3 regions of the Paenibacillus sp. J22P15 genome follow, and region 2 is predicted to be linked to each of the others. Evidence: riboswitches for the same ligand, from Rfam matches in the RefSeq annotation. Region 2 holds a riboswitch; each other region holds the start of a gene.

What was found. Region 2 has a riboswitch for cyclic di-GMP ahead of AC0YN6_RS29440 (anti-repressor SinI family protein). Riboswitches for the same ligand answer to the same signal wherever they lie in the genome.
Region 1: linked by a shared signal. The riboswitch ahead of AC0YN6_RS29850 (EAL domain-containing protein) and the one ahead of AC0YN6_RS29440 (anti-repressor SinI family protein) in region 2 are both predicted to bind cyclic di-GMP.
Region 3: linked by a shared signal. The riboswitch ahead of AC0YN6_RS00220 (methyl-accepting chemotaxis protein) and the one ahead of AC0YN6_RS29440 (anti-repressor SinI family protein) in region 2 are both predicted to bind cyclic di-GMP.

The regions. Positions count from the first base shown of each region.
Region 1 covers NZ_JBWDNT010000034.1:17,868-28,117, forward strand. The annotation lists gene AC0YN6_RS29810 (DNA sulfur modification protein DndB) at 1-203, shown strand, start outside; gene AC0YN6_RS29815 (DUF2716 domain-containing protein) at 498-767, shown strand; gene AC0YN6_RS29820 (small, acid-soluble spore protein, alpha/beta type) at 978-1,190, opposite strand; partial or broken gene AC0YN6_RS29825 (IS110 family RNA-guided transposase) at 1,879-3,150, opposite strand; gene AC0YN6_RS29830 (GerAB/ArcD/ProY family transporter) at 3,491-4,576, opposite strand; partial or broken gene AC0YN6_RS29835 (stalk domain-containing protein) at 4,900-5,100, shown strand; gene AC0YN6_RS29840 (IS110 family RNA-guided transposase) at 5,509-6,786, opposite strand; gene AC0YN6_RS29845 (hypothetical protein) at 6,924-7,271, shown strand; cyclic di-GMP riboswitch class I at 7,575-7,665, shown strand; gene AC0YN6_RS29850 (EAL domain-containing protein) at 7,755-10,250, shown strand, end outside.
Region 2 covers NZ_JBWDNT010000032.1:22,618-32,867, forward strand. The annotation lists partial or broken gene AC0YN6_RS29410 (hypothetical protein) at 1-13, opposite strand, end outside; gene AC0YN6_RS29415 (response regulator) at 312-968, shown strand; gene AC0YN6_RS29420 (sensor histidine kinase) at 990-2,102, shown strand; gene AC0YN6_RS29425 (ABC transporter ATP-binding protein) at 2,230-3,165, shown strand; gene AC0YN6_RS29430 (ABC transporter permease) at 3,198-4,319, shown strand; gene AC0YN6_RS29435 (ABC transporter permease) at 4,322-5,470, shown strand; cyclic di-GMP riboswitch class II at 6,010-6,092, shown strand; gene AC0YN6_RS29440 (anti-repressor SinI family protein) at 6,109-6,270, shown strand; gene AC0YN6_RS29445 (helix-turn-helix domain-containing protein) at 6,333-6,620, opposite strand; gene AC0YN6_RS29450 (SET domain-containing protein) at 6,754-7,371, opposite strand; partial or broken gene AC0YN6_RS29455 (IS110 family transposase) at 8,295-8,437, shown strand; gene AC0YN6_RS29460 (metallophosphoesterase family protein) at 8,698-10,250, shown strand, end outside.
Region 3 covers NZ_JBWDNT010000001.1:45,559-55,808, reverse strand. The annotation lists gene AC0YN6_RS00260 (cysteine desulfurase family protein) at 1-346, opposite strand, end outside; gene AC0YN6_RS00255 (lytic transglycosylase domain-containing protein) at 442-1,116, opposite strand; gene AC0YN6_RS00250 (nitroreductase family protein) at 1,901-2,503, opposite strand; gene AC0YN6_RS00245 (YwaF family protein) at 2,585-3,310, opposite strand; gene AC0YN6_RS00240 (response regulator) at 3,394-4,092, opposite strand; gene AC0YN6_RS00235 (ATP-binding protein) at 4,085-5,488, opposite strand; gene AC0YN6_RS00230 (DUF6081 family protein) at 5,511-6,239, opposite strand; gene AC0YN6_RS00225 (UbiA family prenyltransferase) at 6,269-7,180, opposite strand; gene AC0YN6_RS00220 (methyl-accepting chemotaxis protein) at 7,362-9,119, opposite strand; cyclic di-GMP riboswitch class I at 9,205-9,289, opposite strand; gene AC0YN6_RS00215 (DUF1836 domain-containing protein) at 9,367-10,134, opposite strand.

The DNA of each region.
Region 1 (10,250 bases), on a different contig from region 2:
CATATAAAGGGGACTGGGTTTCCTGCTTGAACATCCTGAAGAATGTAGATTGGACGCATAACAATGAGCAACTTGCCGAGAAGATGGGAAGGATGGACAACGGTAGATTGAATCTTATTCACGAGAAGACGCTGAGAAAACATTTGATTATCGTAGATTATTTGAACGAATTTATTTATGATATTACTCAAAAACCAGTTTAACGCAATAATCTTAAGTTTTGATATAATTTGTAAAAGGACGTTCCCTCACATATTAAAAGGGGTGTAAGAATGAGTGGTTGGGCGATATTAGAAAAAGACGATTTGGAAATAGTGTGGTAAAGATTTTATAAGGCATTTCATTTTTAACCAAGCACCACAATTTTTCCTGCGTATAACCTCCCAACCCCGTTCGTCAAATATGATATATCTAATTTTCAAACAGAAGAATTCGTTAGAGACTTCGAGGAAAAAGCCATTATAGCGTTTTAACAATGCAACTAGCCTGGAGAACTTATATACGCATTAGATTGGCAACATGATTGCTATTTGGTGGATGCACGAAAGGAGTTCCCCAGACATGTCCCTTGGAGAGTCAACAATGGAGATTGGGTAATTTCCATTCATCCAGATGGAGATTATCATTTCTTTCTCGCGAGGGATTTTTCATGGGGGATTTTAGGTCACCCTTGGGAAGAAACAATAACTATCTACGGAGAGAAGCTTATTAGTTGCTTATTAAATGATGAACCACGTATGCTTCACAAAGTCTTGCAACGAGGCTGAGATTAACCGACTTAATTGAACTAAACCCTTAAAACCGAGGGACGGGTAACGTTAGTTGAACAACAATAAGCTTTCCGATTGCAAGGCCGGCAGCTTCTTTCGTTTACTGGTTAGCGCTTTTGAAGAACTTGAAAACAATAAAAAGTAAAATTTAAAATAGCCCTCCTAGTCTCTTTATGAGATTGAGGAGGGATATTTTTTAATATTAAATCAGAATCTTTTTGCCCCTGAGCCAAGGGATTGTTCTGCAATTTGAATTAAAGCTCTTGTGATGTTTCCACCAATAGTACCTGCATCACGAGTAGTCATATTCCCATTGTAACCATCTGGAGACCATTGAATTCCAAACTGTTGTGCTACCTCATATTTCATTTGGTCAAGTGCTGCTTGTGCTTGTGGAACGACTAAACTTTTTCTGCTCATGTATGTTCACTCCTTAACTGGATGTGAAGTTATTTTGTGGATTTTTTTTCTTTTTATACATCAATTATTGGAATTAGAAGTGAAATAGATGAAATGTACTTAAGGTTTTATAAATACGTTCATTAATGTACACCACCTAGAATGTGAAATCCCGGAAAATATCGTAGTAGTAGGATACGAACCTATATCCATATCCGAAATGGATAAGAACATGTATCGTTAGCCATGATCAACGGTACCGGTCCGATTGCTTAACCAGCTGGAAAGAATCGTATGGTAAAATGATGGCATCAACGACATTAAACTCCCTTGGTACGATGTGTTTTTCTCACGAATGCTCGCTTATTCGCAGGATTTCGCCCGGTTGGTAAGGGCTGAAAGACAAGAAAGGGAACGCCGTGTTAGACTTCGGCAACATGAAGGCGCATGGGAATAAAGGGGGATTATTGACGCCCCATATACTTCCATTTACTGCACGCATTCTCCACGCCGCCCTTGGAGGTTTTCACTCCCATGTCTTAACGGGTCAGTGCCCTCTCATTCCTTCGTTACGCCTATCCAAGGGGTGGAGGCCGGGCTTGCTAACGGTACGGGTCGGTGCCCTTTGGTTTAATGAATCCGGTACTCCGTGCTTTCTTTGAAATCCTGCGAATAAGCCAAAACTCGTACAACGAAACGAGTGGTATGGTTAAGCTGCTTGCAAGAGCGGTAACGTTTTTTGTGGCATGTAGGCTTTACCGCTGCGTGCCATCCCGACTAGTATTCTAGCCATTTTACCGCATATTTTCATAATGGACCTCATTTTCTTCATCTTCTTGAATTGCACATTGTATGCATGCATCGCTTGAAACTCCGAATTGTTCATGACCAAACTCATAGTAGCCATGAAGAGGAAACGGCGAAGGCGGGATCGTCCGCGTTTGCTAATCTTCATTTGCCCTGTCCATTTGCCTGAGCTCGCTTCTGCGAGGTTAAGTCCTGCATGACGCAGCAAAGCATTTCCGTGAACAAATCCGCTTAAGTCCCCAGCCTCACCTAAAATACCAGCTAATGAAATGACACTAATCCCTTTAATCGCGAGGATGGATTTTGCAAAGGGAATGCGTTCTAATACGGTTGAAATTTCCTTCTCCACAACCTATAGCTGTTCGTAAGCAAGGTCGTACTCGGCGAGCAATTGTTTCAAGTGAAGTTTGTAGTAATGCGTAGCTGACTGAGATCCTACAGAATGGTTGGCCAGCTCGATGAGTGCTTTTGCTTTTCTAGCACCACAGTGCCGTTTCATGATGGTTTTCCATCCCTGAATCAAGTTCTGAGGCTGCAGCTTACTGAGCTCCGCTGGAGTAGGGAAGAGGCGAAGCGTAGCAATGGAACCGATACAGGTGATGTCCTTGAATACGTGGCGTAGTTCAGGGAAAACAACGTCAACCCAGCGGTGGATCTGGTTTTTGGCACTAACAAGCCGCTTCACGACGAAGTCACGATTAGAGAGAAGCACACGCAGATCCTCGAATGCTTCGGGGGTCGTGCGAGTTTCTGAGTAGTAACCGTTCTTGACCATGTCGGCGATAACAAGTGCATCCTTTCTGTCACTCTTTGAAGGCGTATTGTCGCGATTCTCTTTGTTCTTTTTGACGAGATGCGGATTGACTAAAACGACTTCAAAATGGTGTTCTGTGAGCCACCGAGAGACGTTAAGCCAGTAATGCCCGGTAGGTTCCATCCCGACGATGGCTGCGCTTAAACGATGGGTGGTTTGCAGATTTTGAATCCAACGCAAAAGATTGTGAAACCCCTCCTCGTCATTGGAAAAGGATAAGTAGTCTCCGATGATGATGCCACGAAAATTTACAGCGCGCGCAACATGCATCTGCTGGGCGATGTCGATCCCGACAACTAAATGCTGAGCAGTAATTTTTTCAATGAGTTGATTTTGTCTCGCTTGCGATTTAAACTTCATAGTAGAGCGTCCTCCTGGATGATGGGATTTTTTAGGGCTATGACCCGTTGCGTACTCCCATCGTACCGAGGCGCTTCTTTTTTTGCAAAGCTGATAATTAACGCTCTACAGGAATGCTAATGGGCAGCATAGCTTAAAAAATTGGTTATTATAGATCATCACATTCTTTCCCTGTTATTACCTGTTTCTACAGTTTAATATTCACGTTACAATCGTTCTGTTTAAGTGTACTTAGGGGAGTAGAGGCAGGGGGTTAACGGGACTACTTAGTAGTTAAAACAATAAGAGGTTTTCGTGCTTTATCATGCGAATTGACTTCATAACTATCCACTTATTTTTGTCATCCTCTTTTAATTCCAGTAATTATTATCATGAATAACGGAATGAACAGACACATGGTCATGGTATAGAATGGGTGGAAGTATGAAATCACATTATTATAGTAGACGATGTTTGGAGCAATAATGATTGATAAGACGATTACGATTATTCCTAAAGGAAAAAGAAGTGAACGATATTCATTTAATTTAAACGTTTGAGCCAGCCCTAATGTTGCTGCATAAAAAAGCAGACTAAGTTTGTGAAAAATTGTAATAAACCATGCAAATGTTAACACAGCTTCTATTCTTGTGATAAAATCGGCAACATTTATTTTTTTAGCTAATGTATAGATTGGGTATAGATTCCTGCTGGTTTGATCGGCACCTAGTACAAGAATAGAAACAGTTGAAATAAGAATTATTACAAGTCCTCCTAACATTGCCCCTAGAATTAAACTCTTTTTCACTCGTGCTTTTTGAGATACATATGGGAGAATCGTTAAAAAAATAACAAGTTCTAAAAAAGGATAAGTGATAAAAGTTAATGATCCTCGAAGTATTGGTTTAAATCCATCTTCTAGGATAGGTTGCAGGTTTTCAATCTGAGCGCTAGGCAAAAGAAAGACAATTATTGGCAATAAGAACAATATAAAAAAAGGGAATAAGATTTCCGCGCATCGAGCCATAGGTTCTAATCCAAGGCGGGTTCCCATCAAGACAATCCCCATAATAAGAATAAGTAAGGATAGGATGGGTGTTTGGGGCATCATTTGAGTCGTAAAAAAATCACCTATTTCCCTTAGATACTCTCCTGCAACGAGTAAAAAATAATATACATATAGAAGAGAGATAAACATTCCGATCCATTTTCCAAAAATTTTTTCGCTCATTTCTATCAATGTATAATTAGGGGACCGTCTGTTTAGAGCAAGGAATAAAAGTAACACTAACAACCCAATTCCGACGCTAAAAATGGCCGAAATCCAAGTATCTTGTTTGGCTACAACGGCTGGAATAGCGGGAAGAACTAAGATAGCGTCACCAATCGTTACAAAAAAACATAAAATCATCAATTGACGACTTGATATTTTACCATTTTCAAGCATTTGATCACCTTTCTATTATTCAGGTCTGGTTCTATTATTGGAATTTACTTATGATTATATACGCTTTTTCTTCCTTCATCCCTTTGCCAGTATCCAAATGAAACTTGTGTAAACTCAGAAAAAGATTCGCAATTTACTTTCTATCATCATAGTTGTTTTTTCACTTTTTGTGGTATTTTCAACGGCATATGCAGAGCGGAAACGGCGAAGGTCATCTTTGACGGTGAAGTCCTTCCTTCAGATCTCAAGATGATTCCATTTCGTCCTATATTCACAAAGTTTAGCATGACCGTTGAGTGGGATAATAAAGAAAAAGTGTCACTGCCGTAAAGGATGGTTTGATAATCAAACTAATTGCGGATAAAATGACAGGTTACATTAATGATGAATCTATTCAACTTAATCAAAGTTCCTATTTAGCCCCAGATGGTATGTTCTATGTCGGTCTTCGTTTTGTTGAGGCTGCCGGAGCCAAAGTAAGCTGGGATCAAAAAACTCGAACAGTTACCATCGATTCAGAATGATTATTATTAAACACGATATTTCTCTAAATTCGGCCGTTCAAGCTTCTGGGCATTCGATCATTAAGCTAGCAGGTATCGATAGTTGAATATCATACATGATGAGCAGGCACTGAGGTAGCCTGCTCATCTAACTTTCCATTATTTGGTGACGCATAAGAAGTGAAACAGACGAGACGAACGGCCATTTAGGGAGTGAACAAAGTGAGGATGTATTTTAAAAGCATCAGAATATTGATTGGTGTTGTTTTTATAGTTTGTGTAGTGGGAGGTGCAATGGCATTCCAAAGCACATATGCTAAAAGTACGATTAATCAAAGCCACATAAATTCTCCTAACTATCCTGAAAATGAAAATGGAAAGACATACGGTTCTGCTGAAGAAGCCACCTCTGTTGAAATGCTACCTGACTTAATCCATAAAGGAAGTGTTGATGGTATTGCAGGATATGTGTTGAAAAAAGATTATCTCGGCTACGATCATTCGTGCCAATTTCCCAATCAACTTCATCATGGATTGCATTTTCGTCATTCGTTTTACTTCAATATTGTGTGCATGCACGGCTTGGAATGCACGATTGTGAGATAAGAGGTGAAACACTGAGAAGTACAAATGCTTCCGTAGTAACGAGTTTCCTCGTTTGGTTAGCTTAATGTGCCCCTTATACTTACCAGAACTACGTTCCGCTAAGTTTAATCCAGCTTTTCGTAATAACTGATTTCCATGAGACAGCTTACGTAAGTCCCCGCCAAATGCGAATATGGCAGCCATAGCGGGAACGGAAACACCGACGGATCGAACGAGATCAGAACAGGGGATCTCGGGCAATAGCTTTTTAATGATCTCGTCCGCTTCATCAATGATGTGGCAGATTCGTTCATATTCTTCGATGAGGTGCCTAAGTTCCCATTTGTCTTCTTCAAGGGCAGTAGCGTCTCCAACGCTATGTCTAGCGAGTGTTTGGAGCTGGATAGCCTTGTTCCTGCCTCGCACACCGCCAGGTCTAGCCATGTAAACTCCCCAGGTTTGCACCATCTGCTCCGGAGTTAACTGCAATACGTCAGATGGGGCTGGGAAACGACGCAAAGTGGCTAATGAACGCGGACTAAAAATATCTTCGAACGCTTTGCAGTATTCTGGAAAACGGATATCCAACCAGCGGTGGCTTCTATTCTTAATCCGTCCGGATTTAACCACCCAATGCTCTCTGTTTGTGACAATAACCCGTAAGCGGCGGAAGGCTTCTTCCTTTGGAGAGAAGCGCGTATAAAACCCGCGGCTCACTGCATCGGCAATGACCAAAGCGTCCTTTGGGTCATTCTTAGATGGAGAGTTATCCCTGTTTTCCTTATTGCGTTTGGTCGTCATTGGATTAACAAGAACAACAGAAATCCCTTGATTCATCAACCAATGAGCGAGATTGAACCAGTAGTGAACGGTACTCTCCATTCCCACAATGACGTCATTCAAGATGTGCATGTTCTGTAATTTACGAATACTGCTTATTAAATGCTCAAAGCCCGCATGGTCGTTCGAAAACATAATGGGGCGATTGGTGAGGACAATACCTCGAAAGTTAGTAGCTTGAGCAGCATGTTTTTCCTTGGCAATGTCGATGCCAATGACAAGCGTAGAAGTGGAAACACGTTCTACACGTTGATTTTGAGCTTTAGTTAGTCTAGACTTCATAATAACGCCTCCTAAGGTGAGTTCTGAGGGCTGCAACCCAGTACATACTCATCCTAGCGAGGCGTTCGTTTTTCTGCAAATTGAATCTACTAACACCTACAGGAATGTTAACGGGACATGTTAGTTGAATAATATACATGGATGAGCGGACACTGCGGTGGCCTGCTCATTTTATTGACGATTGCACTGGTGCAGGTAAGGATTTTAAAGACCTGACGAAGTTCGGGAAAGACGATGTCTACCCAGCGATGAAATGGGTGACAGAGGACGAAATGCTGGAAACCCCTGATTGGCTAAAATCCGATATGGAGAAAGAGTCGGAGCTTGAGGATGCGTCCATGGAGTACCACTTCTTCGAGCAACAATCGCTTAATCCGGGCCTTACTTGGGAGGAGTGGGAGGGGATTTGGGAAGAAAGCTACTTGGACTACCCTCCTGTTCGAATGATCGAACACAAAGGATATGTGGACGTGAGAGCGGCTTGATAACCGAATCATAGTACGAGAGTGCTATTTCGTAGCACTCTTTTTGCTGCTCATGAAAAAATTACTATTAGAGTCTGTTCAAAAAGCTCATCGATAGCTGAATAAATAAGGGTGAGTTTGTGCAGATCGAGCACTAGTATGAACTAACATCCCGAAAAAAAAGCGGTGGGGGATGCTTCTTTTCAAAAAAACTACTTTTGACCTAGGTATATAGATCCATAAAAACTTGTAGTTATGGTATTTATGGACTATAATGGATAAAAGTTTCGCAGAAGATCCTCCTCTAGTTTTTACAATGATAATAACATATAAGGGCAAACCCATTGAAAAATGGGGACGCAAAGCTATAGGGGCTAAAATGTACACGTGTGCACGATGCCAGCCAGTTGCTGATACATACGAGTTTTGGTGAATCAAGCAACTCTCCATTAGAGGAGGGGATGCTTTTTTTTCTTTTATAAATAAGAATCTGGAGAGGTAATCATGGCTTTCTTTCAATTGTTTCGCCCAACAAAAAAAGGGCTGTCGAAAAATTCCGCCTTTATCGAGCAGCAAAATGATTTTTCCAATCAAAGTGTGCACCTCAAGCAGATGATGCCTGACATATTGGGTAATTGGGATGTGGATCTGAGTACGAACGAGATCTATTTGTCCGATAACATATACCGGGTGCTAGGGATTTCCGATCGTGAATTTCGCAATGCTTCCGATCTATTTTGGACTTTGATCCACCCGGATGACAAAGCGGCGGTGAAAGAAAAATTCAGTGAAGCATTGCATAAGAGAATACAGTTCAACATCGTGCATCGCTTTATGCTTTCGGACAAATCTGTGCGGAAGGTTCATTCCCAGGGGGATTGGATATGCGACAATAACGGGAATCCCGTCCGTTTTATTGGTACACTTCTTGATATGAACGCTGGAGATCGGAATACAGCATATATCATCGATTTGGAAGAGCGACTTGTCGACAACAAAGAACAATTGCACACACTCATTAACGCCATTCCGGATTTCATTCTGTTTAAAGACGGTGAGGGCCGATGGCTAAAGGCCAACACGTTCGCATTATCCTCCTATCAGCTTGGCGACGTTGCCTATGAAGGGAAAACTGATTTCGAGATGTCGAAGTATTCTGATTTATGTCGAGAATTTTTGTCAACATGCACAACTTCCGATCAACGGGTATGGGAATCCGGTGAGTTAACCCGTTATGAAGATAAGATTGCCACGTCTGATGGCCGGACAAGTTTTTATGATGTCATCAAGGTTCCAATTTTCAATCCAGATGGCAGCCGAAAAGGCCTTGTGACCGTAAGACGCGATATTACGGAGAGAAAACAAGCAGAACAAAAAAATCAATATTTGGCCTTTCATGATCAACTGACCGAGTTGCCAAATCGCAGCTCGTTTAAAAACACCTTAGATCAAGCATTAACTGAAGCGAAGAGGAACCAGCAGAAGCTGGCTGTCATGTATTTGGACATGGACCGATTTAAATACATTAATGATTCGTTAGGTCATTCGATTGGCGACCGCTTGCTGAAACAGATCTCGGACCGACTGTCGCAATGCGTACAGGATAAAGGGATGCTCTTCCGCCTGGGGGGAGACGAATTTGCTTTGTTGCTGCCGAATGTTAAACGTATAAACGATGCCATTGATGTCGCCAAACAACTTGTAGAATCTATTGATAACATGTTTATCTTGGACGAATATGAGCTCTACATCACCACTAGTATAGGGATCAGCATGTATCCGAACGACGGGGAAGATGCCCCATCGCTCATGAAAAATGCGGATACTGCGTTGTACCTCGCCGAAGAGCAAGGAAAGAACAATTACCTGATCTATCATTCATCGATGAGCATCCAAACTTATAAAACATTTTTGCTTGAAAGAGATCTTCGGAAAGCGCTGCTGCAGGATGAGCTTGAATTATATTATCAGCCTCGTCTGGATGCGCATACAGGCCGAATCGTTGGCATAGAGGCACTCATCCGCTGGAACCACCCGGAGTGGGGGCTCGTTTCTCCGGACGAGTTTATTCCTTTGGCCGAAGAAGCCGGGCTCATTATTTTCATAGGCAAATGGGTCATTCAAGAGGCGTGCAAACAAAACAAAGCATGGCAAGAACAAGGGTTGCCGTCCGTTCCCGTTTCGGTTAACATATCGGCCCATCAATTTATGCAGAAAGATTTTCTCCATCATATAGACGGAATCATGAATGAAACGGGTCTGAATCCGAAATGGCTGGAGATTGAGATCACCGAAAATATACTGATGGAAAACGAGCAATCGGCAATTTCAACTATGCAGCATCTACAAAGCATGGGGGTTACCATTGCGCTTGACGACTTCGGAACAGGGTACTCCTCTCTATCCTATTTAAAATATTTTAAAGTAAACACTATCAAGATCGATAAATCTTTTATTCATGACCTTAGCTTCGATTCTGAGGATTTCATTATTCTAAAAAATATCATTCAACTGGCCAAAAGTCTTCATATAAACGTGACAGCCGAGGGAGTCGAACAAGAAAAGCAGCTTCTTATTCTTCGCAGAATAAATTGCGACCAAGTCCAAGGCTACCTATACAGTAAACCCGTTCCCTCCATCAAAATGGCTGAAATGTTAGAACGCGGTATTCTACACTTCAATTCGTCAAAACCGACAACAGATCAAATGATTGATAACCAACGGAAATTTTTTCGTGTTCCCTTTCATTTTGGACTAAGTTCGGACATGACGATCATTCAGATTAAAGACAAGCAGGTAGAACTCGGTAAAACAGAGGTGCTAATTGAGGACATTGGGCTTGGTGGGTTACGTTTTCTATCCGTAGTCAAGCTTCCGGTCAATCGCGAAATCATTATTGAATTTGTAACGGTGATCATGGGAACAACGGTTGTATTTCAGGGGGTTGTCGCTTGGTTCCAGGAACTGGAAGACCAAGTTTATCAGTACGGCATCGAGTTT
Region 2 (10,250 bases):
TAAGAATGCTAAGCTGTCTTTGTAACTAGATTTAAGCTGGACGGAATTCCGGGGATCGACTGAATTAATTCATACTTTTCAATTTCTTCAGCCAGAGCATCTATGTTCTGTTCCAATTCCTCTCGGGATCAAGTCCCACGGGCAGTTATACGCGGCAGCCAACCGCAACTAATTGCTCCTTATTGACGTATAAACTGACTAATCAAACTAAATTTTTATATAATCAAAATTAGAGAATACAAGAATCATGCTCCAATTCAAGCTAAGCGTGATGGAGCGGTTAAACAGCGGTGAACGGAGAGTGAGCAGCCTTGAAAATAAAGGTCATTATTGCCGATGACAATCCCTTTGTTCGAGAAGGCATGAGGATCATCTTGACTACCTTCGATGAATTCGAGGTATTGGCATCGGTTCAGGATGGTCAAGAAGCCGTAGATTTCTGCCGGCAGAACGAAGTAGACGTGGCACTGCTCGATGTGCAGATGCCCCATATGAACGGCGTGGAGGCGACCAAGCTGATCTCCGAGCTGACAGGAACCAAAGCGCTAATCCTGACCACTTTTGATGACGAGGCATTTATTCTTGATGCGATAAGGAGCGGAGCGAAGGGGTATCTGCTGAAGAATAATGATCCGGAGCGAATTCGCGATGCCATTATCACAATATACAATGGACATAATGTGCTGCAGGATGCAGTGCTGGATAAGCTGAAATCTAGTTTGCTCGCGGACAAGGATAAAGATAAGAAGACGGATAGAGGCAGTAAAATCGATAGAAGCTTATTCACCGATAGAGAGTACGACATTATGTCCCTCATCGCAAAAGGACTTTCGAATCGTGAAATCTCGAAGAAGCTGTTCATCTCAGAAGGCACGATTGCCAATCACATTACTTCAATTTTAGGAAAAAAAGGTCTAACGCATCGTACACAAATCGCGATTTATTTTCTAACCGGGGAAGTGGATTAAATGACGGAGAGGGCAACCCCTATAGAACTCTGGACAATGGGAATAAAAGCGATTTTCTTAAGCTATGTGGTCATTCAATCCTATGTATCTGTAGGTTCTATTTCACCATGGTATACGTTGTCCATCCTCCTCTACCTGTGTTTGAATATTTCCATTTATATCGCTAAAAAGGTTAGTACCACGACGATCGTGCTTTTGCTGTCCATGCTGGTTATCGCAGCGTCCTCGTTATACATTCAACCCTTATTTTTACTCCTATTCCCTCTGAACATATACGAACTGTTCGCTATATACCTGTGTAAACGCGGAATTATTCTATTTCTTATGCTGGTTCCGCTTTTACTGCTGTCTCAAGAATCTCAAGCCATCTTGATTATATATGGTCTCGTTTCGATGCTAAGTTTTCTCTACTACCTCTTGCTAAACACCTACATAAGCAAAATTGCAGACCTCAAAGAGGACATAGAAAATAGAAACGAACATATCCAGCAGTTAACAAAGAGTCTAAATGAGAATAAAGAATATATTAGACAGTCCGATTATACAATTAAGCTGGAGGAGCGGAACAGACTGTCCCAGGAAATTCATGATAAAATCGGACATTCGATGACAGGTGCATTGATCCAGATGGAAGCCTCGAAGCGCTTGTTCACCTCCGATCCTAACAAGTCGGCGGAGCTGCTGCAGAATGCTATTCACATCTCCAAGGACGGAATTGAGACCATTCGCCTTGTGCTTAAGAATTTGAAACCGCCGACAGAGCAGCTAGGGATGAATCGGATGAAATTATTCATTGATGAATTTTCAGCGAAGCATACGATCAGGACCTCTCTCACTTATGAAGGAAATGTCGACATCATTACTCCAATCCAGTGGAAGGTCATTCAGGAGAACACCCAGGAAGCGTTGACCAATGCCATGAAGTATTCAAACGCTACTTTCGTCTCCATCCATATCGTGGTATTGAGAACCTTAATCAAGGTCGAAGTATCGGACAACGGCAAAGGAGAGCAGAAGGTGATAAAAGGTTTGGGAATAATCGGCATGGAAGAACGGGCAGCAAGCGTAAATGGTACGATTATCTTCGATGGCTCAAGAGGCTTCAGTGTCACTACATTAATTCCTCACGGATAAGATGAGATTTACGATGATTAGATAGGAAGATTCTCAGGGGTTAAGGATGAACTTGTGCACTGTCACAGGGGCATCCTTTTTTATTACAATTACATTATCCTAAAGACGAAACGGGAGAGTGTTACGGATGAACGTACTTGAAATTAAGCAGCTTACGAAGAAGTTTGGGGATTTTATTGCCGTGGATAATATCACGATGTCTGTAAAGGAAGGCGAGATATTTGGATTTCTAGGTGCGAATGGAGCAGGGAAAAGCACTGCCATCAATATGATTGCCTCATTGCTCCGGGTTTCCAAAGGCGAAATCGAAGTTCTTGGCAAGAGTATAGCTAAGCATAGCAAATTTGCGAAGATGAACATCGGGATCGTGCCGCAGGAAATGGCTATTTATGAGGATATGACCGCTTATGAAAACGTTCATTTTTTTGCCGGATTATACGGACTCAGAGGGGCGGAGTTAAAGGAGCGGGTCATTGAAGCACTAGCATTCGTAGGTCTTGGCGATAAGCACAAAAACTATCCCAAAAACTTCTCAGGCGGCATGAAACGAAGATTAAATATAGCCTGTGCAATTGCCCATCGGCCAAAGCTGCTCATTATGGATGAGCCAACGGTGGGAATCGATCCGCAATCTCGCAATTATATTCTTGGTTCTGTGAAGAAATTGAATCAAATGGGCTGCACGATCATTTACACGAGCCATTATATGGAGGAGGTCGAGGAGATCTGTACAAGAATCGCCATTATCGACCACGGCAAGATCATCGCGGAAGGAACAAAAGGTCAATTAAAGGCCATCATTACGAATCAGAAAAATATAGGTATCGAGGTTCGTTCGGCAGAAAATCTGGATAAGAACAAACTGGAGGGAATTGCAGGCGTTAACCGGGTTGAAGTGGAGGATCGAATCGTTAAGATCACCTCTGATTCCGAGGTCAATAATTTGAACCGGATCATCCAGCAGTTGATGGCGGACGATATTGAAATACGTTCAGTGGAAGAAAATGAACCTAGTTTGGAGACGGTGTTCTTGACATTGACAGGCAGAAGCCTGCGGGACTGATAAGAAAGAAGGGATAAGGAGGCGAAGGGGAAATGAATGTATTCAGAATAATGCTCAAAGAGTTAAAGGTTATCCGCGATCCCAAGATGCTTTTGTTCTTGGTGGTTTCTCCGCTATTAACCATGCTTATTTTGGGAACGGCGCTTACGAATGCTTTTAACGGCAGTTTAACGGTTGAAGAAGAGATCAACGTACTTTATAAGAATAATAGCTCATCGAGTGAGTTCTCTAAATATTGGGACGACTTCACGGGGCAGATGCGTCAAGTCGGCATTAAACTCGAGAAAGCAGACGAGAAGACGGATGGGAAGATAGAAGTGAAGAACAACCGCTATGCGGGTTACGTCGAGATTTCGGACAATGGGCTGGAGTATTACAGCAGTAGTCAAAGCTTGATTGAAAGCGATATTGCTAAGAGTGTGCTTACAGCTTTTGCAGATCGTTACCGATTGGCTGCTGAAGTATCAGGTACAGACTCGGAGCAAGCGGTTGCGATCATGGCCGGAAGCGGCGGTGAAAGCTATGTAGTCGAGGAGTCGCTGAATGCCACAAGAAAACCTGGTGCTATGGACTATTTCGCTATAGCGATTACGACAATGATTATTTTATATAGCGCCTTAACAGCCGCACAATTAATAGACAGTGAACGCAAAAGGAACACAGCTGTTCGATTACTTGCTTCACCAGTGACGAAAATCGAAATTTTCGCGGGTAAATTAGCGGGGCTTGTCATGCTTAATTTAATACTAACAATTGTCGTAGTGCTCATCAGTAAATACATGTTTAATGCCTATTGGGGAGAAAATTTGGGTCTCGTGTTTCTAACGCTCTTTACTGAAATCATTTTCGCTGTGAGCTTAGGACTCGGATTTAGTTATATCATTAAGGGAAACGCATCAGGCACTGTTGTTATGATTATCATCCAATTGGCCGCATTTCTCGGCGGTTCATACTTCCCGGTCGAGGAGGCTACTGGAATCATGGCAACCCTCTCTTCTCTTTCTCCGCTGCAATGGTCCAATGCAGCACTTATAGAAATGATATACGCAGGTAGTCTGTCAGCAACAGTTAACGCCATGCTGTTAAATATCGGCTTCGCGGTCGTCTTGCTTGGTATCGCATTAACGATGATGCGTAGAAAGGAGGGGTTGTAACAATGAGAGACACGTTATGGCTAATCAGGAGGACATTTATTTCTACCTTTAAAAATTATTTGAATTTATTTATATACTTCGTCTTTCCAGTTATGGGAATCCTGCTCGCGACACTAGTCCAAGGAGGCTCGGGAGAAACCGATTTGAGAATGGGCATTGTTAATTATGATGGACGTCAGACGATAACACAGGGTGTTATCGATTCGGTGGACAGACAGGATTCCATGCTTGTAAGTGAGATTAAGGAGAATGAGATAAAAGAGCTGATTGCTGCTGGCGAGCTGGATGCAGCAATTATCCTTCCCGCAGGTTTCGCACAGAGCCTGATTGACGGCAAGCCCGCAAATGTTAAGATCGTATCCATTAAGGGGGCGCAGGTTACCGGACATGTGAAAGCATCCTTGGATCAACATATTAACAATATGGCTTCGATCGGCAAGGTGGTTAAAGGAGATAAGGCTAAGTTTGATACCCTGTATGAGGGATATCAAAAAACAGACTTCAGATTATCAGCTGAGAAAGTAGAGGATCAATCCGTAAATTATAACAAAACCAATCAATCAATAGGTTACTTGCTTGTCCTCATGCTGGTGTCGGCTTCGAATTTATCCGGAATTCTTATTAAGGAAAGAGAGAATAGAACCTATTATCGCCTATTATCTTCTCCGATCAATCCTAGAACCTATGTCTTATCTAATATCATCGTTAATTTGACTATGATGATGCTGCAGATTGCAGTGACACTGTTGATTATGATAACTATTTTTCATGTCGATCCGGGTATTCCTTATTGGAGCATGTTCCTAATTCTTGTGTTATTTGCTCTGGTGGCAATAGGGTTATCGCTTGTAATCGTGGCATTTTCCAGCAGCTCTTCTACAGCCAGCGGCATGCAGAATATGATCCTCATTCCTAGCAGCTTATTGTCCGGATGTATGTTCCCGCTTGTGTTAATGCCGGAATCCATGCAGCAGCTCGCGCACTTTCTTCCCCAGTATTGGTTGTTGGATACCTTCAGCGATCTACAACAAGGGGTATCCCTTGGGGAATTATCCTTGAACTTGATCATTTTGATTGCTTTTTCTGTGGCCTTATCTTTAATAGCCGTCTATAAGTTTGGCAGGAATAATGATACTCGAAGCTATATTTAAGAAAATAAGCTAATCCCATATTTTAAATTTTGGGAATCAACGGGACACGATAGCTCAATAAGCACGAAGAGACGGCAGCCGGTGAAGTGGTTGTCGTTTTCTCAACTGGTAGGATAATTGAAGAAGGGTAAGATCTATTTTTCTAAGTATTAGATACAGCTGTTATAAGTCCAAGAATTTTGAGTATAACCACATACGCTATAAATGAGGGGATGGTGGACAAGATGTTAAGATCATCTCACATCATTCTCTGCCGTAGCTTAAAGGCGATGTTCCTGCATCGCCCTTTTTTAATGTGAGTAAAATAAAGAAATCAGTCGAAAATATCAATAATTGAAGTCCTTATGTTTGTTCAACGGGGCAGGAAAGTTAAAAGAACTATTCCTAGTCGAGCGAATTAGTAAGACAAGTAAAAAAGCAGTATGTGTCCTTTACAATCAATTCGACAAAGAATGTAATAATCTATCATTTTGTGAGACATGAAGCGATAACATGCGTAACAGAGCTGATTTATAATAGATAAAGAAATCAAATGAAGCAGCAAAAGGGAGACGTTGAAATGCGTTTAGTATCTGGGCACCTTAAACGCAAGGAGTCATTGGTGCAACCGTCCCAGAATGAATGGGGGACATAGGATTATGGAACTTGTAAAATCAGAGAATAATCATGACTTGGATTTGGAATGGGTAGCCCTAATAAAAAGCGCGCGATCAATGGGGTTTACGAAAGAAGACGTGCGTAAAGTTTTTCTGTGCCTTCAGGAAAGTGATAAGGATGACACTCAAGAAACGTCTGTTTAATAACAAATAAAACGTTATTCACGCTTGATTTTCCACTTATTAAATTCCAAAAATTGTTTAAACTATTCCTTGCTGACACCAGAAGCCGCAGCCTCTCTTACCAATTCGGACCATTCATGTTCAAGATGATCAACCTTTTGCTCACACTGGTCAATTTTTAAAAATTCTTCAACTGTAACCTTCAATACATCGCTTACCTTTTCGAGAAACTGAATCGAAGGATTTTGTTGAAGCCCTCGTTCAATGGAGCTTAAATAAGATTTCGCGGCACCGGCTCTTTTAGAGAGCTCGGTCAGTGATAAGCCATTTCTCTTGCGTTGCATCTTAATACATTCTCCTGTGAGGGAGATAACTATGTTTGGCCCCGTAATACACTGGTCTGACTAGCAGTATATTACTAAAAGTTTTAATTACGATCTTTCTTTCTATGCAAAAGGCTGACCCTGAGTCATCTCCGATGACTTTAGGGACAGCCCCGTTCCGTTATGCTTCGTCTTCTTCATCATCTTCCGACTCGTCTACGAAAAGAGTAAGAATTGATGGTAACGGTAGAAGTCCCGCGGCTACTGCTTTTACTTCTTCAGCATATTCCTTTTTGATTAAATGTTTCAGCGGTTGTTCGACACTATTGAAATACTTAAACGCTTCCCTCGCCATTTCATCCCATTCCTGAGAGAAATACAAATAATCATCCGCTCTCACTCTTGTCCGAGATGTTCCTTCCTCATGCACGCATTCAAAATCTTCATCCTCTCCAACAATTCCATAATCACATGTCAATTGTTCCCCAGGGTGTATATCTCTTTCAGCTAAATTAAATTCAAATACCGTATCGATACAGGTCGGATGGAAGCTATGATTCATGTATTTTGCATGGTCCCAATGTAAAATATAATACTCACCGTCGTCACTTAAATAAGAATATTTATCCACCACTCTCCGCCGAAGTTCATCAAGGGATTCAACGAAATCCTTCTTTAATGTCATTTCTAAGTCATCCGAAATCCAAGTTATGGTTCCTTTTGGAATAAATTTTGTGGCAACAATGCCGACACCTATCACATCGTTGATAAAGCGGAGTTCTGTATCCGGATGCATCATGATTGTGAGTTCATCCTCCTTTTTAGTACTGAAATATAATATTCATTCTTAAAAAGGAGGGACACGTTCATAAAACTATTTTCGGTAAAGATCGGGACCAAAAAAGGCAATAATCCCTCAAACTACAGCTGATTGCCCAAAAATTTGCGTTATTTATGGTACGGTTCCCCCCGGTTTCACCGCTTGGTGAACCGTATTATTTGTCATTACGCTAACGGGACATGATAGCGAACTGTTAGCTCCGAGGTAAAGAAACAAAGTGATGAAGAAACTGATGTAGACGAAGGCGACGAGTTAGCGCCGGATAGCTTTTTTGATGAAAGATCTGATTTGGAAATCCTCGATGTAAAGGTAGATATTAAGAAAGAGCTTTATGAGGTGATTACATTTTCAAAACCATTGTGGTTTACAGATAATAAATTTGCTTTAGTACATAGAGAATTCGCTCGTATTAAACCGCCTTCATTTAGTTATAGTTGGCGTTCAACTAACGGGTAACGTTAGTTCAATGAAGGACTCTATACAAAGATAAAGGAGCTGCCGCGGCAGCTCCTTTTGCATCTATGTCCGATACTCTATCTTTTAATTACAGTTAGGGAGCTTTCACAAACACAGGTACAATTCTGGTACTTTTCATTTTATTGGTGATTATCGCTTGGCTGCATGAGATTTGGCTAATAAAGTGAAACATTCTGTCGACGATTCCTTATATTCAGAATGTTTATATTCCTCCTAACACTTTTCCCGATGGGCCCAATCTATGGGCCTTCTTCTTGTTTAGTGCATTTATCATTTCCGTGGCAACATGCTCACAAAATAAGCGATTTTGTACATATGTAGGTGATAGGCGTTAAGCTAACGGGCAGCATTCCTATTATGAAGAAATACGAGGATTGAGAAATAAAAAGACTCCTTGGTAATGCAAAGAGCTCAATGACAATTCTCCGACGAAGAATGACATGACGGGAGATACGCTGTACCAAGCCTTCCTCAGGGCATTTATGCAGAACTGAGGGAAGCGATGAAAATTCGCGAACACCTGACGACTGACCTTTGTGTTGTGCAAGATATGGACATCAACTCTACGAAATTGATCACTCTCAGGAATGAAAGAAACAAAAAGCAATAGTTAAGTTCAAAAAAAGAAAGATTAACAAAAAAATAATTCGCCAATAATATACGGTTTACAATCGAGATTTATGATTGGGTTGGTCGGAGGCACAGTGGATGGAAATCCGCAATCGCTAGAAGCAGGCTGTTCAGTATTTATTAGAGTTTGAGAAGAGTCAGGTTTAGCAGAGTAGATTTATGAAAGGTGGATTCAATATGGCAGAGAAAGCGCTCAAATTTAATCAAGAAGGTACATTTAAGATTGTTCAGTTTACGGATGTCCATTGGACCTGTGGTGGTGAGCTGGATTTGCGCACGCAATCATTAATGGAAGAAGTAATCAGATCGGAGTCTCCGGATCTTATTGTTTTTACAGGTGATATCATCTACAGCGATTACTGTGAAAATCCGAAGCTTGCCTTTCTGCAGGCTGTGTCCTGTGCTGAAAATGCCGAGGTTCCATGGGCGGCCGTTTTTGGCAACCATGATTCGGAGAAAGGAATAACCCGTCTGGAGCTCATGGAGCTGCAGCAAACCTGTAAATTTTGCCTTTCTGAGGCAGGACCTGAGCACATTGACGGCATCGGAAATTATTTTATACAAGTCCATGGATTACAAGGAAATCCTGAAGCTGCCCTCATCTTTCTCGATTCAGGCAGCTATGCACCGGCGCCGTTGGAAGGGTACGACTGGATCCGGCGAAGCCAAATAGACTGGTATGTACAGAATTCCAAAAAGCTTACCGAAGAGAATGGAGCTCCATTGCCCTCCTTGGCGTTTTTTCACATTCCACTTCCGGAATACATAGAAGTTTGGAATGAGCAAATATGCCACGGAGTCAAATACGAAGATATCGTTCCCCCAAAAATCAATTCTGGATTTGGCACCGCGATGCTTGAACAGGGAGATGTGATAGGGACCTTTGTGGGACACGACCATATTAACGATTTTTATGGAGATTGGCATGGGATTCGTTTATGTTATGGCAGAAGTACTGGCTTTAATACTTATGGAAAAAGCGGGTTTTCCCGAGGGGCAAGAATCATCCGCCTTAGAGAGGGGGTCAGGAATTTCGAGACATGGCTTCGTTTGGAAGACAATACAGTTGAATTGGCGCAGCCTGTCCATCATCCTGAAGCAGGGAATTCCAATAATGCCGAACCGCCTGGATCCTCTGGCTTTGAAGGTATCACCCCCCCGGAACAGTGGCTGGATGCGGCATTTGCCGAACAAGGCCTTGGGCTTCTAGCTCAATTTCTGAAATCCTACTACATGAATAGTAACATCGAGGAAAGAGAACGAGTTTTACAGACAAAGGAGCGAATTGAGGGTTTTCTGTTGCTGCTCCAGCAAGCCGCTCCCAAAGATACGAGAATCATGAGCATGTTTGCGGATTTTTATCACAGGCATGGATCTTTTGCCGAAGCCGGATTCTGGTACGGTTGTTTATTGGAGCAGGAGCCGCAGCATACCGTTTCCGCGGAATTGGCTGAATTGGTTTACAAATTGGCTCCGGAGCTGAATCTGGTGGAGAGCGAGCCATTTGCTCTGCAGGATTGCGTAGCGGTCATCCACCCAGAAATGCCGCTGATTGCGTATCATTTGTTCTGGGAGAATGACGGGAATTCCCCAAATGATGGTATGTCTTATGATCATGAAATTATATGGGTCGGATATGACCCGCAAACGTTGGAGCTTTCTGGGATATGGTCTTATTTCCATGAATACATCATCGCTACAAAGGCTGCTTTAACCGAAGCCCTTGAGCA
Region 3 (10,250 bases), on a different contig from region 2:
TGACCTGGAATCCCTCTTGCTCTAGCTGCGCAAAAGATTCGTACACCGATGCGTGTTCAATTTGCGACGTTATCAAATGCTTGCCTCGCCCCGCGTACTGGCGTGCGATTCCCTTTATGGCGATATTGTTGGACTCTGTGCCGCCCGAAGTAAATATCCATTTACCATTAGAAGTTTGAAGTTGCTCAGCTAAAACGGCACGTGAGCGTTCAATTAATTTATTCGCATTGGTACCTGCACGATGAAGTGAGGAGGGATTCGCATATTGCGACCTCATCACCTCCATCATCGTTTGTACAACCTCCTCATACGGCGGAGATGAAGCGCAATGATCAAAATATAGCATGTTCGTTTGTCTCCTTTTCAAAAAGAAAAAGATCATCGATCGCTGCCGCTTATAAGACGGCTCGCTAAATCGTGATCTTATTGCTGATGTTTTACTTACCTAGCTTGAAGCACCTTAGCAACGTAACGTTGAGTCTCTTCCGGCAACGCTTCAAGATTTTCTATTAACTGCTCATTAGTACGAATTCCTGTCCGATCCACCCGACCAGGACCTGCATTGTAAGCCGCCAAAGCAACATGCTCATTTCCGTTATATTTGTTTAGCAGCATCGATAAATACTTTGTTCCGCCTTCAATATTTTGCGCGGGATCAAATGAATTGGTTACACCTAGCCCTCTTGCCGTACCGTCCATAAGCTGCATAAGGCCCTTAGCGCCTGCACCCGACTCGGCATCTGCTCGGAAGCCAGATTCGGTTTTAATTACCGCTTGGATTAACGAAGAATCTACGCCATATTTAGCGGAAGCTTGTTGAATCAATTCGTCATATGCCGTTGGTGAACTGCTCTTCACGTCTTCGCTGTTGTAAGCAATGTTATTTAGACCGCTCAATGAATTGAGCTGAGCAAGCGCATCTGCCGGCATCACCGGTGCAGCGGAATTATTTTCTGAAGAATTGTCGGACATATAATGGGATAAAAGAGAATCAAATAAGGAAGCTGAACCATCGCCTTTAGTCGCTTGCAAGGGATTAAATGCTGCTTGTAAATCTAAGCTTGGTGCAAGCTGTAGCTGCAATAATGTCTTAATAATCCGAGGGTCAATACTCATAATATCCTCCTAGCTATGTAATTATGCGATTGCATGTATAGTCTACTTTAAGTATATCGGTTTCAATTGTACATGTTTTTAGAGCAAACAGCCAGTTTCCCTTACTCGATATTAGCGGATTAGCTACTCGGTTTGAAGGATCTAGAGTAACTTAAAGCTATAGCCTTCTCTGTTATAAGCAAAATAGATAGAGGATGTCCCTAAAGTGGAGGTAACTGATAATCCGGCGCTTTAGAGGTGCATTGGCGGAATCGGCAGCATGATAGATCTAGTTTCTAGATCTATTTGTGTAGAATTGATCGTTTTCAGGGAAATAGGTCTAGTTTCTAGACCTATTTCCGATAATCCGGCGCCTTAGAGGCGCATTGGTGGAATGGGCAGCATGATAGATCTAGTTTCTAGATCTATTTGTGTAGAATTGATCGTTTTCAGGGAAATAGGTCTAGTTTCTAGACTTATTACTGATAATCCGGCGCTATAGAGGCGCATTGGTGGAATGGGCAGCATGATAGATCTAGTTTCTAGATTTATTTGTGTAGAATTGATCGTTTTCAGGAAAATGGGGTTGTCCCAAAAGTCATCAAAGATGACGATGGGATAGCCCCTCCCCTTTCTATTCAGAATGTGGTTCCCAAACGCAGTCGAATGTCCTTCCGATCGCTGTTATTCGCGGATGGACGATCGATAAAAATCCAAAAACGGCCATGCGGGCTTAGACCTGCAGGGCCGTTTTCGTGATAGTTCAAGGCGACTCAATCTTTCATCGTATAACTTAAAATAGTTCTTATTTAAACACTTTTACTCGTTCTTCAATTGGTTGGTACTCTTTTTCACCTGGCGTTGCTGTTGGTTTGCCAAATGGCATTTGTGCAATCAGCTGCCAAGAGTCAGGTAATGACCAGGTGCTCTTTACTTCCTCATCAATAAGTGGATTATAATGCTGGAGTGATGCGCCGAAGCCTTCATTCTCAAGTGCTGTCCATACTACAAACTGATGCATGCCATTCGTATGCTGTGACCAGATCGGGAAGTTATGTGCATACTTCGGGAAGTTTTCCATTAAGCCATCAATAACTTGTTTTTCCTCAAAAAATAATACAGTGCCGTAGCCGCTCTTGAATGAAGCCATTTTTTGCCCGGTAGACTCGAATTGATCTGCTGAAACAATGCTGCGAAGCGTATTTGTCGTTATATCCCAAAACTTATCATGACTGTCGCCAAGCAATACGACTACTCGTGTGCTTTGTGAGTTAAATGATGATGGCGTGTGTTTAACAGCTTGATGTACCAATTCCACAATTTTGTCGTCGGAGATAACCGTCTCCTTACTAATTCCGTAGATAGAGCGTCTTTTACGAATTGCGTCCAAAAAAGCCTGTGATGTCATTGTTTCTCCTGCCTCTCAATATCTTATGTCATCTTAGATGCATCAAACCAATACCTTTCATTATTCCCACTGTGAGCATTATTATGACTCCTCGGCAGCCTTTCCCATTTCAAACGTCTTACCATTTATCCATCGATCGAGCAGCCTCACAGCAGCATAAAGCAATAAAAAAATAATAAAAGCAATGAACTCAAGTTGAATCAAATACCATGGCCAAGGAGCCAGCAAGTCAAGCAACGATGCCGTTTCAGGCTTTCCCGCCAAAAACATAAAATTGGTTGTACCCGATACAATGTTCATAATTGCCGCCGGTATGGCTAGTGCATGCAGCCATATTTGAGCCTGCACCACAGAGCGAAAAGTAGGTCGATAGCGTTCCACAGCTACAATGAACAACGCAGTACTAACAATACCGATATGTGCAATGAAAAAATGAAAATATCGAAAATGCGGAAACGCTTCGTCTAAGTTGGGCGTCAACAGAGCTTGCAGCGCACCCATGCTTCCAAGAAAAAATACAGCATCGTAAAGTTTTTTCGGATTCCAGATCATCACGATTGCACTTACCAATAGCATCAAGCTGCACAGCTGGAATGGCAGTGATCCGATTCCCCAGTTCTGATTTTGGATGTAAGAAATCTGGAGTGAGAGCTCACAGCAAATTAGCAATATTGCCATACCTACACGAATGAACTTGTTCATTTTCGGCTGCCTCATTCGTTTCCGGCAAACGATAATACTCAAAACAGCCAAGATGAGAGCTGCCAATCCCCCATAATGCGCAGCAGAAAACATCACAAAATCCATTGAAAAAGCCCTCCATCCCTTTGCTGTAAGCATTCTTCTTATCTCTATTTTGTGAAAAATGACATAAAAAAATAGTACCAACTTTAGATGGTACTATCCTCGTCCTTCTTCTTATGAAATAAGCCCATTTCCTTGGCTTTATTTGCTGCTTCGCGTGAACCGCTCAAATTCAGCTTTTTGAGTATATGATTGACATGGTTCTTGACGGTACGGATCGAGACAACCAGCTTGTCAGCAATTTGCGGCTGTGTGAATCCCTGATCAATTAAATCCAGCAGCTGCAGCTCAGATGGCGTAATGAGATCCCCTAGCTTCTTTGCCTCAAACTCGCGCTCCATTTGCTTCAGTCGGCGGAATTCCTCCCGCATCCTTTCGGCAACAGCCGCGTTAATCGGAGATTGACTTCGAGAAGCAGATCGAACCGAGGCAGGCAAGCTTTCAAAATCAGATTTAATTTGATAATCGATTGCACCTGCTTGGAAGGAACGGAATATGAGCTCCTTCTCTTCCATGGAAGTAAGCATAATGACACGTGCGCCAGTTGATAAAGCAACCTCTTCCGCCAGTAAAACACCCTCTGGCCGTCCCTCAAGCATGATATCCATCAACACAACATCAGCAGGAGCAGACTGCTGCTTGCCTTCTTGGAGCGCATGTCTAACATCCTCTGCCCTGCTGGCCGTCCATACGACATCCATATCTGACTCTTTATTTAAATAAGCTACAAGACCCCGAAGCCAATCCGGATCATCCTCAACGATCCATACACGGATGTTATCCATTTGCTTCTCTCCTCTGCGCAACATTTACTCCTATTTTTTGGGCATGAACATTTCGTTTCGGAAAAGTCATATTTACAGAGGTACCTACACCCGGTATGCTTCGTAACCCGAGCATTCCTTTGTGCTTTCGCATAACATGATACGCATATGGCAGTCCAAGTCCAAAATTCGTGTCGCTGCCGCTTTTTGTCGTGTAGAACGGCTCAAGCACATTCGTCATCTCACTCTTTTTCATACCTGGACCGGTATCTCTGACCTCAATAATAAGCTCTCTCTTCGTCTCATTCAACAGAATAAACAATTCTCCGCTGCCTTGCATAGCTTCTATCGCATTAGCAATAATATTACCTAATGCCTCGCTTACCTGTGCTGGATCGATGCGACATTCCCAGCCTTCGCTTAAAGAGCTCTGCAGCTTGATGCTGCCTAGACTCGGAACATATCCTTCAAGCGTCTTCTCAATAAGTGCCGCTATATTCACCATCTCGACACGCAGCGTCAGATCCTCTGTACGACGATGAACTCGCTGGAGCATCTCTTGCATGTGACGTGATGCATTTAGCACCGTCTCAACATCGGCAAGCAGCTCTTGTTGATCCGTTGCAATAGCGTATGCCTTCATTTTTTCGGAAAAGAGCCGCATTTTTCCCGCGTCATTTTTTATCGCATGATTTAGAATTGCCGTTCCCGATGTGACCGCTCTTAATGTGGAGTCATATCTTCTGCGATCAACCTTAACTCGCACGCCCATAAAGCCGTAAGTGAACAATGCAACAACAAATACTGTAACGGCAAGACCAACAATCCAAGTATTATAAACCCACATTCGCAGCATCCCAAAACTTGGCAGCACGTAATTCATCACCATACAGAACATGACCGGCGGAAGCACCGTCGAACAAATAATCCAATGTGTACGCGAGAAGGACGCGTGCAGCTGCCGCTTAAGCAATACCTGTACCGCTCCGTACAAAATATAAGGAACTGCCCACCATACAACGATCTTAAAAGAGATCGGATATACAGTCGTATAGAAAGGCGTAAACAAAACACATAAAACAATCGGAATGAGTAGCAAAAATGGCATAAGCTGCTTCAATAATTTAGGAAGCCGAACGGGTCTGTAAGCAATAGCAAACATCACGAATGAATAAGGCAAGAAGTAATATGAGGTTAATGAGGAGATCGCTTGCAAGCGGTAAAGAAGCTGCTGCGCTACCTGATTCATTCCTGCTTCCGCCGCAGCTGGCACCCATTGCAAGTCTAGCACGGCGGCAAGCGCACCCGCTCCCCCGCTAAACGCCACAGCGCCTAACCAATGGTTAACGGATGCTCGCCGATCGGAGAGCCATATGATGGCTGCAATAGCCCACAAAGCAATTAGAACGAATAACATAACGCAGCTCCTTCACAACAGCTTACTCTTTGATTTCAATCGTAATTGGCGAGTATTCTCCAATAACGGTCTGTCCATGTACCGATACGCTGCCCTCAGGTGTCAGATCCTTCTCTGTCATAATACCAAGAGCAACGGTAAATTGATTAAATTTAACTGGAACTCCGCGTTCTCTTCGCACCTCACGACCATTCACATAAAAAACAACTTCATCATCAGTACGATTATAAGTAATTTTGTACGTATTGAACTCCCGTGCCTCAAAGTCCGTGTCTTCTTTAAACACACAGAAATATCTCGTTTTATCCGTCTCAGGCACCGTTACACCCGGGAAAGGGAGAACAGCATAGACACTGGCATACTTGTCATTTCCAGCAAAGAAATCAAGTGCTCCGCCAGTTGTGAAATCAAGCAAATTTAATGATACATAGCCGTCATAAAGATCGCCGGGCGCCGTATTTTGCGAGCGAGCTCGTATTTGCAGCTCGAAGCTGATTTCACCAGACTCTGGTACAATAACAGGTTCAGCAGAATAATACATATGTTTAGCATTATCGAGAATTTGAATTTGATCGTTTGAGCGGCTTAGCGGCGCTCTTACATACAATATTCCGTTACGTACAATAACGACTGCATTCGGCTCTCGGTACTCCCAGAAGGAGCCGTCTTGCAGCGGAAATCCGCCGATTTTCCAAACTTCGCCTTCATTAAGTATCGTGTGAAAATCACCTAAAGTCCATTGTTTTCCCATTTCCATGACCTCTTTCTAAGTTGTAAGTTTTAAATAAGCCCTTGAATGATTAAAGCAACAATCATAATCGCTCCGCATCGCATGGTTGCTTGCAATGATGCTCCCATTAGCGGCAAATACGCTGCTGAGGGATTATTTGCAGATAGTTTTCCATAAACCGTATAGATGGGAATGGCTGTTAGTACAGCAAGCAGAGCATAAATCGGTAATGCACCCGCTAACACACATACGATGAGTGAAATATAGGCTAGGAAAAGCAAAATCCTTGAAAAAAACAATGCCTTTTTCTCGCCCCAAACCACCACTAATGTTCGCTTTCCCGCTTGCTTATCAGCTTGCCAATGCAAGAAATGGTGATTGAACAAAATAAGGGTAGTCAATAGTCCAATTGGAAGTGAAAGCAATAGAGCCCGAAAATCAAGCTGCGATGTTTGTACGTAATATGCTCCTACAACAGGCAATATGCCAAAGGAGAACAGTATCGCCACTTCGCTGTAGCCCTTTCCTCGGTAACCGAATTTGATCGGCGGAGCTACGTAGAAATAGGCAATCAACGCTCCAAGTACGCCAAATAAAAGTGCAAGCCAGCCGCTAGCTATGCTGAGAATAATGCCGCAAATCGCCGCAATGCCAAATAGTGTCCATGTTAAGACTGCAAAGGTGCGAATATTCCAGGTTCCTTTGGTCAAATACCCTGAATTGGTCGCAATCGCTCCTTCTGTTGATTGAGCGGCCATATCTGTACCATTATAATAATCCCATAAATCATTAATCATATTAGAAAATAAATGGGCTGATCCTGCTCCAACCAATGTGATAATAAATAATAATGGATTGAATATGCCGTTCCATACAAAGGCACCGAGTGCGCCCAGCGCCACCGGTATAAGCATAACAGGTAATACTCTGACCCTGGATGCTTTCATAAATTGTTTAAACATAAGCTGCCACTGCCCTCTCTGTTGTCGATAGTTCAATTGAACCATTTCCATTTGCTATGCGTCAACTCATGGATTAAATTCGGCACTTTACTCGCTTATCCTGCTTTATAAAGAAACAGACACCACCTCAAAACCTAAGATGATGTCTGCTCTAGTTGAAAAGTTATAATGATTTCAATGATTACACCTTAAAAACAGAAGCCTTTTCCGTCAAATCATGAGAGGAAAGAGTCAACTTCTCCGCAAGGGAGCGCAAATCATCAGAAATATCATTTTGCTTAACAGATAACTCGCTCATATGCTCCATTTTCCCATTAACGTCAGAGGACGTACTCAGCAGCTTGTCAACTGCAGTAACAATGTGTGTCATGCCAGTTGTAATTTCACTGATGGCAGTGGAGATTTCACTCACTTGATCAGAAAGCATGCTGCTCTGTGATTCCAGCGCTTGGAAAGTGACGCTGGCGGTTTCCGATGCTTGACGAGTCGTATTAATAACACTTGCAAAGCTTCCCAACGTACGGCTGCTAGCTGCTACATCCGTTTGTATAAGAGTCAGTTCCTTCGTGATCTGCTTCGAGATCATATCGGTCTGACTAGATAACTTACGGATTTCATCCGCAACGACTGCGAAGCCTCTGCCATGCTCACCCGCTCTAGCCGATTCCATCGAAGCATTGAGTGACAGCAAATTCGTCTGTGTATTCAAATCCTGAATGCCAGTCAAAAACTTAGATACATTATTATAACGGTCGTTCATCGTTTGGAATGCCTCGGTTAGCTTGGCAAACTGCTCCACAGTCTCATTTACCATGGACACTACGCCAGCCATCTGCTGCGTGCCGTCATGGGATGACTGCTTCATTTGAAGCATGTCATTGTTTATATAATCACTCGAAGCTGCTATCTGCTCTGAACTCGCAGAAATCTGCTCGGTAACAGCTGAAATTGATGAAGCATCGTCATATTGCGAGAGCAATACTTGTCTGCCAAGATCGACCTGACCCTTCACATCCTCAGACGCTTTACGGTTATTTCCAATCATCGTATCCATATTACGCGATACTTGAAGTACCGATTCGCTGACTTCCAGCGTTGCTTTGATTGTGACTCGAAGCTGATCTCCCATTTCCGCTAAGGCATGATCGATCTCTCCGAACTCATCAGAGCGAGTCAGCCTCTCTTGACTTGTAAAATCATTATCGCCATAAGACCGAATACGTCGAGTAATACCTAGAAGACCCGACTTTATGGTCTGAGTCACACCAAAGATCATAATGGCTGGCAGCACGACAAGTAAAATAACGTTGATGAGAATAATAATGTTCGCACGGGATATATCTCCATCCAATAAAAGCTGCGTCGTATTCGCATCATTGGTCAACCGTTCATGAATGACATCGTTTGAATAACTCAAAATAATGGTATACACACTTATTAAATTACTAATTCGCAGCGACTTCTCATCTGAAGATAGGTTGGTGACATCCGTATCTGTCTTTCTTAGATCGTCTAACGCCAGCTTTAGAACCGGTATCTGATTCGCATAAAATGGACCGTCCTCGGAAGCGGGAGGATATCTCTTATCCATTTCAATAAGCTGTTTCTCCAGTTCGTCGATTTGACTTGGCAATATCTCTAAATTGTCCATAATGAGCGTCGCATCGCTTTTTCCATTTTCGATCGCATCAACCAAAAGCAGCATCGCTTTCAGCAATTGACTAGTGATGTCTTGATAGTTACGCTCTGCACTCAGCAAATTTTCAGTATCTCTAACTGAGCTGGCTACCGAATGATTTTGAACATAAATGAGCACACCTGAACTTACATTAAAAAGAGTAATAATTGCGGTGATAAGCATTAATTTGCTCGTTATTTTCTTCAGTTTCATTTTCTTAAACAGTATGTTTGCTCTCTCTCTCCAAACCTTTGAATCCATTCCGCTTTCTCTCCTCTGTCACCTGAAAAACAAAAAAAGCTATCCAGCCCCAGGAGGTGAACAGCTTAGAATAGCTTATTATCCTACCGGCGGTCTGGCAGCCATAGTGCATACACTTTAGGCCCATAACTTTGCGTCTTAGACTTTCGACTAATTTGCCTTTTTCAGTTTGTATATTTTTGTATTTACAACACAACCCAGTATAAGACAACTCAGCAAATCTGTACATCCCATTAGAATGAATTTACTAAGTAGTTAGAAATAAGGTTGCATTGCAATAGCGCCGCGCTAAGGAATGAAAATAAGAGGTTTGAATCGAAATTACCGCAACAAGCAAAATATTTCGTACCGCTTCCCGTTGCTTTTCCGATAAATTAGGTAATCTGCTTGCAAATTGATTCGCTGATGAACGAATGACGTGCTCTGTCAATAAATCTTGATGCGGATTTTCCTTCAAATGACCGGAAATATCGAGCAGTTGATCGTTATTGGCGTCGAGCTCCTCAAACATACTGGTGTATGATGCATATAATTCAATAGGCCCAACTAAATCGTCCGTATCATCCTCTGGTTTCTTAAATACGATCTCAAACAGCTTGCGTATTGATTCAAAATCTAGATTTGACTTTAAATCATCAATAATGAACAATAGCGCTGCTTGGTTAAGAGAATATTTTTTGCCAGCCTTCGGACAATCGAAATAAGGTTTAAAATCTCGCTTCACCCAATTTTGCATGGAGGTAATCGACAGATTCGAATATTCGATTAATTGTCCTAACGCAGCAATTTCGTGAAGTGAAAAGCCTTTCAGCTCATTCCCTTTGATCAACTTTTCAATAATTGGAGGCAGCATCGTAGATAGAAACGCAGGCAATCCCGAGCCTTTCTCCAAATCACATTGATGCGTTTTGGTCCATGCGGCTTGCAGCACTTGCAGCGGCTTCTGATTATGACTTCCGTCCAAAGCGAGCAGCAAACAAGCCATCTCTTTTCGAGTAAGCGTAAAGGACTCCATAACCCTTCCTCCTCGCGCATTCTTCTTACTTTCAAGTATTACAAGTTCATATGAACTCATCATATGCCGGAGAATGACGCTTGTAAAGACTAGATAATCGATGAGAATAAGCCTTT